DNA from 3 places in the Ruegeria sp. H8 genome. Region 1 is predicted to be linked to each of the others. Evidence: riboswitches for the same ligand, from Rfam matches in the RefSeq annotation. Region 1 holds a riboswitch; each other region holds the start of a gene.
What was found. A riboswitch is a leader RNA that binds a small molecule or an ion and turns the genes downstream of it on or off. The one in region 1 is predicted to bind cobalamin.
Positions count from the first base shown of each region.

Region 2: another riboswitch for cobalamin. It lies ahead of ACR0A2_RS21100 (hypothetical protein); the one in region 1 lies ahead of ACR0A2_RS19010 (energy-coupling factor ABC transporter permease).
Region 3: another riboswitch for cobalamin. It lies ahead of ACR0A2_RS12610 (DUF1636 family protein); the one in region 1 lies ahead of ACR0A2_RS19010 (energy-coupling factor ABC transporter permease).

Region 1 covers NZ_JBQFNY010000010.1:99,868-103,992, forward strand. The annotation lists gene ACR0A2_RS18995 (heavy metal translocating P-type ATPase) at 1-191, opposite strand, end outside; gene ACR0A2_RS19000 (hypothetical protein) at 380-652, shown strand; gene ACR0A2_RS19005 (L,D-transpeptidase) at 694-1,356, opposite strand; cobalamin riboswitch at 1,572-1,784, shown strand; gene ACR0A2_RS19010 (energy-coupling factor ABC transporter permease) at 1,861-2,544, shown strand; gene ACR0A2_RS19015 (transglutaminase-like cysteine peptidase) at 2,649-3,437, opposite strand; gene ACR0A2_RS19020 (MerR family transcriptional regulator) at 3,619-4,038, opposite strand.
Region 2 covers NZ_JBQFNY010000015.1:8,212-12,336, forward strand. The annotation lists gene ACR0A2_RS21090 (DNA polymerase III subunit gamma/tau) at 1-1,388, opposite strand, end outside; gene ACR0A2_RS21095 (protein-tyrosine phosphatase family protein) at 1,560-2,072, shown strand; gene ACR0A2_RS21100 (hypothetical protein) at 2,064-2,471, opposite strand; cobalamin riboswitch at 2,563-2,784, opposite strand; gene ACR0A2_RS21105 (alpha/beta hydrolase family protein) at 2,918-3,775, shown strand; gene rsgA (ribosome small subunit-dependent GTPase A) at 3,815-4,125, opposite strand, start outside.
Region 3 covers NZ_JBQFNY010000004.1:238,714-242,838, reverse strand. The annotation lists gene ACR0A2_RS12625 (glucokinase) at 1-636, shown strand, start outside; gene ACR0A2_RS12620 (carbohydrate kinase family protein) at 667-1,593, shown strand; gene ACR0A2_RS12615 (D-lyxose/D-mannose family sugar isomerase) at 1,712-2,275, shown strand; cobalamin riboswitch at 2,376-2,572, shown strand; gene ACR0A2_RS12610 (DUF1636 family protein) at 2,671-3,027, shown strand; gene ACR0A2_RS12605 (ABC transporter ATP-binding protein) at 3,024-3,797, shown strand; gene ACR0A2_RS12600 (ABC transporter substrate-binding protein) at 3,814-4,125, shown strand, end outside.

The DNA of each region.
Region 1 (4,125 bases):
ACTTTCGGGCCGATAACCCGGTTCAGGATCGCAACCTCTTCGGCGCAATCGAGGCCAGAGACCTGAAAGCTTCTGCCACCTTCGGGAATCGGACCGGCGGGCGCGATGTCACCACACCCGCTACTGCCGCACGCGTTGTGACCTTGTCTATTTTCGTGGTCATGGTCGTGGTTGTGGGTATCGGATGACATAGTTAGACCTCAAGAATCTCTGCGGTCCTTTGCAAATAGTTCCTACAGCAACTAGAGCTTCAATACCTTTTTCAATTTTTTTCAATCCGGTTCGTTGCCCGCGATATTGATGCTTCATTCCTTCTTGCGGGCCGGTCGCGTGGATGCAATTTAGTCGCAGAAGACGTAATAAATTTTGGAACAAGTCAATGCAGAAACGGATCGCAATTACCATCACGTTAGTCTCGATTACTGCCGGTTGCTCAGCCCAGTTCACAGGGGGCAAAAGCAAAGCATTCGAACCAGGTAACCTGCCGGATTCAGTTGTTGCGCTGGCAGAACCGGGGCAAGATCTGGCCACAGCGCGCCTTATGCCAGAAGATAACTGCTTTTGGTATGAGCACAGCGGACCTGTCGAGACGACGCTGGTTCCACTGCGCGCAACGAATGGCGCCCCGATCTGCGCTGCGCGTGACGCCTGATAAAAAAGAGGGCAGCGACATCCACCTGCGCTGCCCAAAATTTATGAGCGGGCTGTGACGCTATCTTCGGCCGAGTATAAGTATGCGGTCGAGCCGATTTTTACATGTGGGTAGAGATCATTGATATGGGCCATGATCATTCTAACACATCCAGAACTTGCGCGACCACCGATGCTTCTGGGCTGAGGTGTACCGTGGATTCTGAGATAAGTATCTCGATCCCCAACGTATAGATAAAGGGCTCGAGAGCCGAGAGCATTACTTGGCCCGGGTTCCATGCCATCCCGGAATTCCGCGTATTCGGGGTTGAGCTCGATCATTGAAGCCGTTGGCGTCCAATGTGGCCATTCGACCTTGCGCCGGATAGCATAGGTACCGGGCTCGTAAAGGTTCCCACGCGCGATCGCTACGCCATAGCGCATTGCTGTGCCGCCTTCCTCGATATGGTAAAGATAGCGCGCGACGGCATCGACATGGATGTCACCGGGAACCAAACCATCATTTGCTACGACACGTCGTGGTAAAAAACGGTCATGAACGCCCCATGGATTTGAGGTCGCTGGATCGTAGTCAAATGGCGTGACCTGGCTGTCCCAATAGGTCTTTTGCGACGAGGTTGGCCATGTTTTGGCGATCAATGGACTGGCCGCAGACGCCGAGAATAGCGCTGTGGTTGATTGAATGAAATGGCGCCGTGTCAGCATAAGTCTCGTCCTGGTTCACAAGTGTAATGTGGTTGCATCGCATTTTTGCGATCAAATTCGAGTCTTAAAGCCTCTAGCAGCTAGAGCTTCAAGAGGTTTCAGGTAACGCTTGGTTTACCTAATGGACCATGTCGCCGGTTGCGTGAATCCTGCATCGGTCGAGTCTACTTCGGACTAGGTCGCAAAGACATTTGACAGAAACGAAGCCGCCATTGTAGCGGTGAATTGTTTTCGGTTCCTGATGGCGGAAGCCAAAAGGATTAAAAGGGAATACGGTTCGGTGTTTTCAATGGCGCCAATTCCGTAACTGCCCCCGCAACTGTGAGCGGAGAGCGATGCCAAGACACCACTGGTTCGTAATGGAACCGGGAAGGTTGGCGGAGCGAGCACCCGCGAGTCAGGAGACCTGCCGTAAAGCGCCGGGCTATGCCCAGACTGAACCTGTCGGCCTTACGGTCGATTCAACCTGACAAGCCGCCGGGTGAGGCGGTAGGGAGAAAGAACATGCATATCGAACCGGGCATCGTGAATGGTGCCAAAATCGCGCTTTCCTATGTTACCGCCGCAGGTGCGGCTACTTACGCAGCGAAAGAAACGTTTTCCACATTGCGTGCGAATGGACCTGCATCTTTTGCTATGCGCTCGGTGCTCGCCACCGTTGGGGTTTTCCTTTTCTTCGAAGTCCTGCCGCATTTCCCGGTTGGTGTCTCTGAAGTCCACTTCATCCTGGGGTCGACGCTGTTTCTGCTTCTCGGTGCTGCACCCGCGGCTTTTGGATTGGCAGCTGGTCTCCTGATTCAGGGTGTTTTTTTTGCCCCGTTCGATCTTCCGCAGTACTTCATCAACCTGACCACTCTGCTGGTGCCGCTATTTGCGCTACAAGCACTGGCCAGCCGCATCATCGCTCCCGGCACAGCATATGTTGACCTCAAATATGGCCAAGCTCTTGCGCTGAGTGCGACGTATCAGGGAGGAGTAGTCGCATGGGTTGGGTTCTGGGCCTTCTACGGCCAGGGTTTCGGCGCAGAAACCATGGCTTCGGTTCTATCCTTTGGCGGTGCTTATATGCTGGTAATCGTCATTGAGCCGATTGCTGATCTGGCAGTGCTTGCGGCAGCCAAGGCGATGCGCGGTTTGAACAGTACAGGTCTGGTGACTCCGCGTTTGTACAACGCTGCGAAAGCTTGACCAAAGTTTGAAGCGGTGTCCTAAAATTGGGTTGCCGCGAAAAAACCGGTAGTCGCAGCTCCAAAGATTATTGTGGCGCGTCTCGAGGGCGCGCCACATTGTTTTTAGCCACTAAAAACCTGTACCCAACGATCAGGGTGAATCGGGTCCTGTATTCGTAGGAAAAGATACCTCGTTTCCTTCCACGTTTTGATCCTGTTGGTAACATTGTCCAGAACCAAATCGCCTTCACTCGAGCGATAGACTAGAACAGCATGGCCATTGCGATTGGTGTCCAAGACAGTCGCAATTAGTAGCTTCGTAGGATCCAAACCATTCTGCACAAGTTCAAACTTCTTTTGCAAAGCGAAGTCTTCGCAATCTCCTGACCCTTGCGTCGGCAGTGTCCAGTATTCTTTTGTCCCATATTGGCTTTGATCCGAAACTGCTCGGATTCTCCGATTGACGCGCGTGTTGATCGTTTTAACGATCTGATTTTCTTTTGCCACGGACAGACCAGAGCTACGAGCGCTCGCGCACGCCCACGAGTAGTCTTTGCACAGTGATTTGGCACCGGATGGCGCTCCAATCTTTTTGTCAAGACCGATCGAGGGAAGCTCAGAGGCTTGCAATGTAGCGGCAGACACAAAAAAGCTGCATATAAAACAGACCATTGGGAGATAACCCAGCAGGTTTTTCGATAACACTCCCTGAACTAAAGTGGGATTTGTCATATCTGCCTTCTCCATGCTCGTTCCTCTAAAGTATCCAAACTTCCCCGGCCAATGTGTTTTATTCCAAGCCTTCATGTGCTTGGGGAATTGCAACAGCTTCTTAGCCTCTAGGGGTAAAGCGGCAAAAATTTGCAGATTCTTTGGTATTTCTTCCTTAGTTGACAGCATCAGAGCATCCACGCCATCACCAGCCCGGCATAGCTAACAGAGCGAATTAGAGGGTAAGCTGATCGCAATTCTCTCATTCAACAATAATACAACAGAGATCGGCCGTCATCGCTGAGGGTTACGGAATACCGGGACAATGAAGCCGCTCCTCCGCAAGCTGAGATAGCCAGTTTCGGTTTTCCAGGCGCTGCAATTAGTGGCCGCTAATGACATCTTTGACGAAAGGCTCGTTGAGCAACGCCGTTAGCAGGGGGCATGAGGCCGCACCCTCGGTGCAGGTCTGCACAAGTTCTGCCAGTGCTTGCTCCAACCGTTGGAGGGCGGCGATTTTTGACCTGACGTTGTCGAGATGTCTTGTTGCAACGTATTCGACGTCACGACAAGCTTGCTCGGGCGCTTTGGACAATTCGCGAAGTGCGCATGCATCCTGAATGGTAAAGCCAAGATCGCGGCAGCGTTTGATGAATCTGAGCTCGGAGATTTCCCGTTCCGTGTATGCGCGGCGTCCCGAGGCGGTTCGACCGGCTTTCTCGACTATGCCTTCCCGTTCGTAATAGCGGATCGTCTCGACCGACAGACCGATCAATCTCGCCGCTTCGCCAATCGCAATCATGTGATGACCTTTCCCTTGAACCTGTAGCTACTACAGGATGCATGTTGTCGGTCATGATGTCGAATTTCACAAACCGCGCGAAGCAAG
Region 2 (4,125 bases), on a different contig from region 1:
TTCACGTCGCGATTGGTCCGGATCAGTTCCACCACGTGGTCGAAGGTCGGGTACCGGGCAAGAGCCGTCTGGGCATCCTGCGCCAGGGCTGCAACCGGTGCGCCACCGGAACCGCGAGGGGACGGCGCATAGGCAGGTGGATGGGCCGCGCCAGCCGGCGCCGGACCGGTGCCCGGTCGGGATATCGAAACGCCGCCATTGGGCCCGCCCGGCGGCGGTGGCGGGGCATCTTGCAACCGTTTGATCAGCTCTTCGGGGCTGGGCAAATCCGCCACATGGGTCAGGCGAATAACGGCCATTTCAGCGGCCATCATGGCGTTGGGGGCAGCCGAGACTTCCTCGAGCGCCTTCAGCAGCATTTGCCACATCCGGGTCAGAACCCGCATCGGCAGAGCCTCGGCCATGTGTTGGCCCCGGGTCCGTTCGTCCGGAGAAACCGTCGGGTCCTGCGCCGCGTCAGGCGTGATCTTCACTACGGACACCCAATGCGTGATCTCGGCCAGATCGCGCAGCACCGCCAGCGGGTCTGCGCCTTCGGCGTATTGGCCGCTCAACTCGGTAAGTGCTCCGGCGGCATCACCGCGCAGGATCATATTCATAAGGTCCAGAACCCGGCCACGGTCTGCCAGTCCAAGCATTGCACGGACCTGATCGGCGGTCGTCTCGCCAGCCCCGTGCGAAATCGCCTGATCCAGCAACGAGGTCGCATCCCGGGCCGATCCTTCCGCTGCTCGGGTGATCAGCGCCAGCGCGTCTTCGGCGATCTGGGCGTTTTCCGCTTCGGCGATCTTGCGCAGCAGGCCAATCATGTCTTCGGGTTCGATCCGGCGCAGGTCGAAACGCTGGCAGCGGGACAGCACGGTGACAGGCACTTTGCGGATTTCAGTGGTTGCAAAGATGAACTTCACATGCGCGGGCGGTTCTTCCAACGTCTTGAGCAGCGCGTTGAACGCGCTGGTCGAGAGCATATGAACCTCGTCGATGATATAAATCTTGTAACGCGCGCTGGCGGCGCGATAGCGGACACTGTCGATGATCTCGCGGATGTCGTTGACGCCCGTACGGCTGGCGGCGTCCATCTCCATCACGTCGACATGGCGGCCCTCCATGATGGCGACACAATGTTCACACTGACCGCAGGGCTCGGTCGTGGGGCCACCGGTTCCGTCGGGTCCGATGCAGTTCATCCCCTTGGCGATGATCCTTGCGGTCGTGGTTTTGCCGGTGCCGCGAATGCCGGTCATGATGAAGGCCTGCGCGATCCGGTCGGCCGCGAACGCGTTTTTCAGGGTGCGCACCATGGCATCCTGACCCACCAGATCGGCAAAGGTTTCCGGGCGATATTTGCGGGCGAGAACCTGATAGGCGGGGCTGGAGCTGTCTGTCATGTCTTCTCGTTGGGATTCGGTGCTTGGGCACAGCGTAGTGGCCACCGTTGCCCGCGTCCACAGCGGGGCGCGATGATTTTTGATTTAGAAACGAGTCGCTTTCGCACTAGACTGCATCAGCGGATTTAACGGCTCATTTTTGTAAAGAGTTCTTTGGGGAGGACAGGATTCATGTCGCAGTTGGTGATCTACGCCCTGCAAGTCGGTGGCGGAACGCTGGCACTGACCTCGATGCCCGGACGCGGCGGAGATTACTCCAGCGATCTGGATATGATCGCAGCCTGGCAGCCGGGGCTTGTTGTTTCGATGACGACGGATGTCGAAATGCTTCAGGACGGGGCGCAGGAATTTGGCAGCGATATTCAAAGCCGCGCCAGCCGATGGGTTCACCTGCCGATCGAAGATTTCGGAGCGCCGACAAAAGCGATTGATGACGCGTGGCCGTCCGTCAGCGCCGCGGCCCGGCACGCGCTGTCCGGCGGAGGTCGCGTATTGGTGCACTGCCGCGGGGGATGTGGCAGGTCAGGTATGGTTGTCCTGCGGCTGATGGTCGAATGCGGCGAACGCGCGGACATGGCGCTGCAACGATTGCGGGCGGTGCGCCCTTGCGCCGTCGAAACGGATGCGCAACTGGCCTGGGCCTCTCGGCGCGCCCAGGCACAGGTCAGTCTGGATTCAGATTGAAATCTGCGCGGGCGCGCAAACAGGTTTCCGAGGCCGGATCGTGGAAACTTCGATCATCGCGCAGGGTGGGGGATTCACGACGCCGGATGGCATCGCACTGAACGTGTTTCCGAAGATCAGGTCGGCATAGCCGTTCAGCGGCTCAATCGCGGTTTCGGGCTGCGTGCCGCAAAAGACACGAAGGCTGTCTGATCGCGCGCGGAAAATTGCATGACATCCTTCGGTGCAATGTGACAGCTCGCTGCTGCCCTCAATCTCGAAATCGTCACTTGTGGCCGAGGTCGCCTGGGCCATGGCTTCGGATATCGAGCGCGCCAGCCGCGCCAAAGCGGGGCAGGTTTTGCCCGTCCGCTGACATACTGTCGCACTGAATTCATGTGTTTTTGTCTTCCAGATCATCCTGCGCCCTCCGCGCTTGGTGGACAGGATATTTGAGACAGGTGGGACATCGTGATGCCGTCAGGACCTGCCCGGACACCCCGCCCGAGTTTCGGTTTCGTTTCCGATGGCAGGTCTCCTGACTTGCGGGTCATCGCTTTGCCGACCTTCCCAGCCTTCGGGGCCAGTGGTGTTTCGGCATCGCTTACCGCTTACAGTTGCGGGGGCAGTCGCGGATTTGGTTGTTGCCTGTTTGACCAGACATTACCGCACCGTGTTCCCTTTTCATCCCGACCCCTTGTGGAGGCCGGAAACCATCACACAACCGCTAGCGTTTGAGCACGCATCGAGTCAAGCCGATCTTTTGACCGGACGCTTGGTCATGCTGGATACGGTGTCGGTTCATGCATAGTGTCGAGGGCGTTGAGGTTCGGAAACCGGATTTACCAAGCGCAAAGCCAGAGATCATGTTGGACACAGAGCAAACGGTATTGACCGAAGAGTTTCGCTTTCCGTCCGGGCAGAAAACACTGTCTGCCCGATTGTACAGCCCGCTGACCTCGCCCGAAATCGTCGTCGTGCTGAACAGTGCAACGGGTGTGCCGCGCGATTATTACCGTCATTTCGCACGATGGCTTGCTGCCGAGCAGGGTATGGCCTGCCTGACCTATGACTATCGCGATTACGGGCATTCCTTGACTGGCCGCCTGAAAGAATCGCGTGCGACCATGGCGGATTGGGCCTTGATCGACATGCCCGCGGCACGGGCGGAAATGCGCAGACGGTTTCCCGATTCGCAGCATTGGACCATCGGTCATTCGATCGGCGCGATGTTGGGGCCTGTGCAGCCGGATATCGATCTGATTGACCGGATGATCTGTGTTTGTTCGGGGCTGGTAACCGTAAGCGACCACCCGTGGCCCTATCGGGGTTTGGCAGGATTGTTCTGGTATGGTCATGCCCCGCTTTTGGCCCGAGCCCTTGGCTACCTTCCCGGAAAGGCGATCGGGTTCGGCTCGGATCTGCCGGCATCGGTCTATTGGCAGTGGCGCAAATGGTGTACCGCAACTTTGAATTATGTGCCTGAAATCGGGCATGAGTTACCTGCGGCGCAGTGGAAGGATTCTGGAACGCCCGTGGATTTGTTCACCTTCGAGGACGACCAGATGGTGCCGCCGGACGCGGTTTGGCGGCTTGCGGATCTTTACGGCCCCGATGCCAACCGCCACCTGCTGAACCCTGCCGATTTCGGGTTGTCCGAGGTTGGTCATATCGGAGCATTTGCCCGGCGCAATGCAGCGGTTTGGCCGCGACTGATCGCTTGATCAGACGCGGCGCAGAACGGGCCAGGCCCCGACCCGCCATCACCGGTTGCGAAGTTTCTTTTCCTTCATGACACCACGGACCATCTTGCCGAACGCTTTGTCCCGCGCCCGGGACTGCGCGACGGTCTCAGAATTGCGCTGATCTTCGCGCCGAAGCTTGCGCCACCGGTCCAATCGAGCCGGATCAAGCATGCCGTGGCTTATTGCCTTTTGCACGGCACATCCGGGCTCGGAGCTGTGCTGGCAATCCGAAAAACGGCAGTCCCGGCTCAACTCGGCAAGGTCCGAGAAAACGTCGTCGATCCCGTCCTGAGCGTCCAGCAGGCGCAACGCGCGCATTCCGGGTGTAT
Region 3 (4,125 bases), on a different contig from region 1:
CAGGGTCAGGAGGCGCCGCCCACAGGCACACGGCTGGTTGTAGGGCCCGGAACCGGGCTTGGCGTTGGTGCTTTGCTTTTTTCCGAAGGCAGGTATCACACGGTCTCCGGCGAAGGCGGGCACGTGGGCCTGTACCCGCGCCATCGCGACGAAGTTGATATCTTTGAGGCGGCACGTCGCATCGCACCGGGCTGTTTCTTTGGGGACAGCCTGGCGCTGGAAGCAGAAATGTTCCTGAGCGGAACCGGCCTGCCGATCCTTTATCAGGCGGTTGAATTGGCATCCGGTCAAGCGCGAACTCAGGCGCGCTCTGCAAAGGACATTCTGAACGATGCCCGCAACGGCACAGATCTGGTCGCCGAAAAGGCGGCGCAGATTTTTACCACCCACTTAGGTGCTTTGATGGGTGATCTGGCGGTCACCTTGATGCCGGAGGGGGGCGTTTTCCTTGTCGGCGGCGTTGCCGAGAAAAACCGCTGGCTATTCAGTGACAACTTCAAGGATGCGTTCAACGGCGGCGGCCGCTTCAGCGACTTGCGCCGCTCCCTGAACCTTTACGTGTCTGAACAGGCAGAGTTCGGGATCATCGGCGCAAACAACTTCTGCAAGAACGCGCTGAGACAGCAACCAGACTAACCGAAGTTTCTTACCTAGAAGGACCAAGACATGATCCTGTGCTGTGGTGAAGCGCTGATAGATATGATTTCAGAACCGACCGCATCGGGCGCAATTGGTTTTGTGCCACATACTGGTGGTGCAGTTCTGAACACAGCCGTCGCGATGGGACGTCTGGGTGTTCCGGTAGGGATGCTGACAGGTTTGTCATCGGACATGTTCGGCCAGCAATTGATTGATGCGCTGAAAGCGAGCCATGTGGACACGACACATGTGATCATCTCGGACCGTCCCACCACGCTTGCCTTTGTGCAGCTCTCGGATGGACACGCGACTTACAGCTTTGTCGATGAAAACACCGCGGGCCGGATGTTGCTGCCCGAAGACATGCCCGATCAGCTTCCTGCTGTCTCTGCCCTGTATCTCGGTGGAATCAGCCTTGCGTGTGAACCTTGCGCAGATGCCTATGCCGCCCTTCTGGACAGCCACGGTTCCGACCGGTCAGTGATGCTGGACCCGAATATCCGCCCGGATTTCATCAAGGATCAAACCCGGTTTCGGACGCGTTTGAACCGCATGATCTCGCGTGCGGATATCGTCAAGGTTTCAGACGAGGACCTGGACTGGATCATTCCGGGCGCTGAAGCCGAATCCGCAAAAGCGTCTGTGCTGTTGCAAGCGGGTCCTTCCGTTGTCATCGTCACGCGTGGCAGTGACGGGGCGCACGGTTACCTGGCGGATGGTTCCGAAGTCTCGGTTCCTGTGAAACCCGTTGAAGTGGTCGATACGATCGGCGCAGGTGACACGTTCAACGCCGGCGTTCTGACCGAGCTCAGCCGCGCAGGGCATCTGACCAAGTCAGGTCTGCGCGGATTGACGGTTGAAAGCCTGCAAGCAGCCATGGAACTGGGCGCTGACGTTGCGGCCGTGACCGTTTCCCGAGCCGGGGCGGAACCCCCTTGGGCGCACGAACTTTGATCTGCGGGATGGCATGATGAAACGATCCGAAATCAACCACATCAAGCCCTAGGCCCAGGCGTTCATTCAATCTTTCGGCGCCGCGTAGCCGCTCTTTGCGGATTGATCGCCCGAGAAAATGCGCATCTCTTTGGTCGAAACTGTCCGCAGCCGCAGGCTGGGATGGAACATTACCAATTACGCACAAGGCCATTTCGACGAACATTGCCTATTCCCGTTCACTCTACGCACTGGTTTAGACGAAGGATCTGAAATCCGGGCGTGGGATGCTCTGTGCAGAAAACTGTTGATCTTGAAAGACAATCAGCTTTCTCCGATGCACCGGCATATTATCAAGGCAGAAGACATCATCAACCGGGGCGGCGGCGATCTCGTTCTGGAAATTCATGCGTCGGATCCAAACGGTGGCGTCGACCGCGACAACCCGGTGACGGTCCCCAGCGATGCCTGCCCTGTAACCTTGCAACCCCAAGAGTACGTGCGGCTGAAGCCGAGGCAAAGCGTAACTCTGATGCCCGGCATCTGGCACGCTTTTTGGGCCGAGCGCGGCGATTGCCTTATTGGCGAGGTATCGACCGTGAATAACGACCGCACCGACATTGGGTTTGAAAAGCCAATTCCACGGTTTTCAAAGGTCGAGAAAGATTCCGAACCGGATTTCCTTCTTGTATCAGACTATTGACACCGTTCGGTCCGGGCTGGCGCAGCAGGACAGCTGGGTCAGCTGTCGCAATTCCATCTACCAACGCCTTCGTCTGCCGCTTGACAAGTCTGGCATTGCCAGACTAGCTGAGCGGGATGGTTCCATAAGGGATGAAAATGGGAACACGGTGCGGCACTGGAATGTGCCAAGTCCGTGACTGCCCCCGCAACTGTAAGCGGTGAGCGACGCCACTTCACCACTGACCCGCATGGGTTGGGAAGGTCGGCCAAGCAACGACCCGCAAGTCAGGAGACCTGCCATCGCACTATGAACCAACCCGAGGCGGGGCGTCTCGGAAGGAGGCTTGATGGCGCGTTTGCGTAATATCTGGGTATGTGCCCTCTGTCTGCGTCTGGCAAACGACGGAGATGGCTATGACCTGCTATTCTGATCACTACGTTCTGATCTGTTCAACATGTCAGGGGGCGATGTCTGCCGAGGCCGCGCAAGACGTGCTGAATGCCCGGTTGCCTGACGGTTTTGAAACCCGAATGGTGACGTGCATGGCAGGTTGTGAACGGGCCATGACCGTCGGATTTCAGGCCCCGGGAAAAGCGCAGTACCTGTTTGGCGATATCACGACATCACACGACCTGTCCGCCCTGGTCGAATTCGCGACCCAGTTCGGCGACAGTGACGATGGCTGGACCAGCGCCTCGGACCGCCCCCCTGCCCTTTTCGCAAAGACCTTGTCGCGAATACCCGCATTGCCGTCTGGTGGCGCTTCATGAGTTTTCTGGTTGCCGAGAATTTGAAGTACTATGCGCTCAATGGTGATATCCTGTTGCAGGATGTGTCCTTTCGTCTGGAAGAAGGATCAATTCTGGCAATCGCAGGGCCGAACGGCGCCGGCAAGACCACTCTGCTGAAACTGCTGTGCGGGATCGAACGGATTGCCTTGGGTGATGTTTGGATCGAAGGTCAAAGCCTTCGGACCCTGTCCGCCCGCCAACGTGCCCGCTCCATTGCTGTGGTCGGGCAGCAGGAAATGCCTGACGGGCGGATGCGCCTGCAAGACTATGTTGCGCTGGGGCAAATCCCGATTCAAGACGAACGTTCGATGGCTCAGCACAAGGCTGATCTGGAACGGGTTCTGACGACGACCGAGCTGTCGCATTTTGCCAACAAAACGATGGGTCAGCTGTCCGGCGGAGAACGTCAGCGCGCACATATCGCGCGCGCGTTGGCCCAGAACCCGTCCTTGCTGTTTCTGGACGAGCCAACCAACCATCTGGACCCCGATGCCAAGGGGCACATGCTGTCTCTGGTCGCTGATCTGGGGGTAACGGTCGTCATGATCGTCCATGATCTGGTCATGATCCCGGAATTCGCCACCCATGTGGCGTTGATGAAGGCTACGCGTCTGACAGGGTTCGGGCCTGTTGGCGAAGTTCTGACCCCAGACCGGGTACGCGAGACATTCGGCGTGGATTACCTGTGCTTTCAGCACGAAGGCCGCATGATCCCCGCACTGGATATCCGAAAACGGAAACTGTCATAATAACAGGAACTTAAATATGATGCAGAAACTTTGGCCGGTGGTTGTTTTCGCTGGCTTGGCAGGTGGCGCGGCAGCGGAAGCCATCACCGTGGACAATTGCGGTGAACCGCTGGTTTTTGACTCGGCGCCGGAACGTCTGGTCGTGCATGACATGAACATGGCGGATATGGCCTTTGCGCTCGGCCTTCAGGACAAGATCGTGGGTCTTACCGGAATTACGGGTTGGTATAAAACCAGCCCTGATTTTGATGCTCAGCGCGGCGACATCCCAGAGCTTGCCCCCAAATACCCGACGATTGAAAACCTTGTGGCCGTCGAACCCGATCTG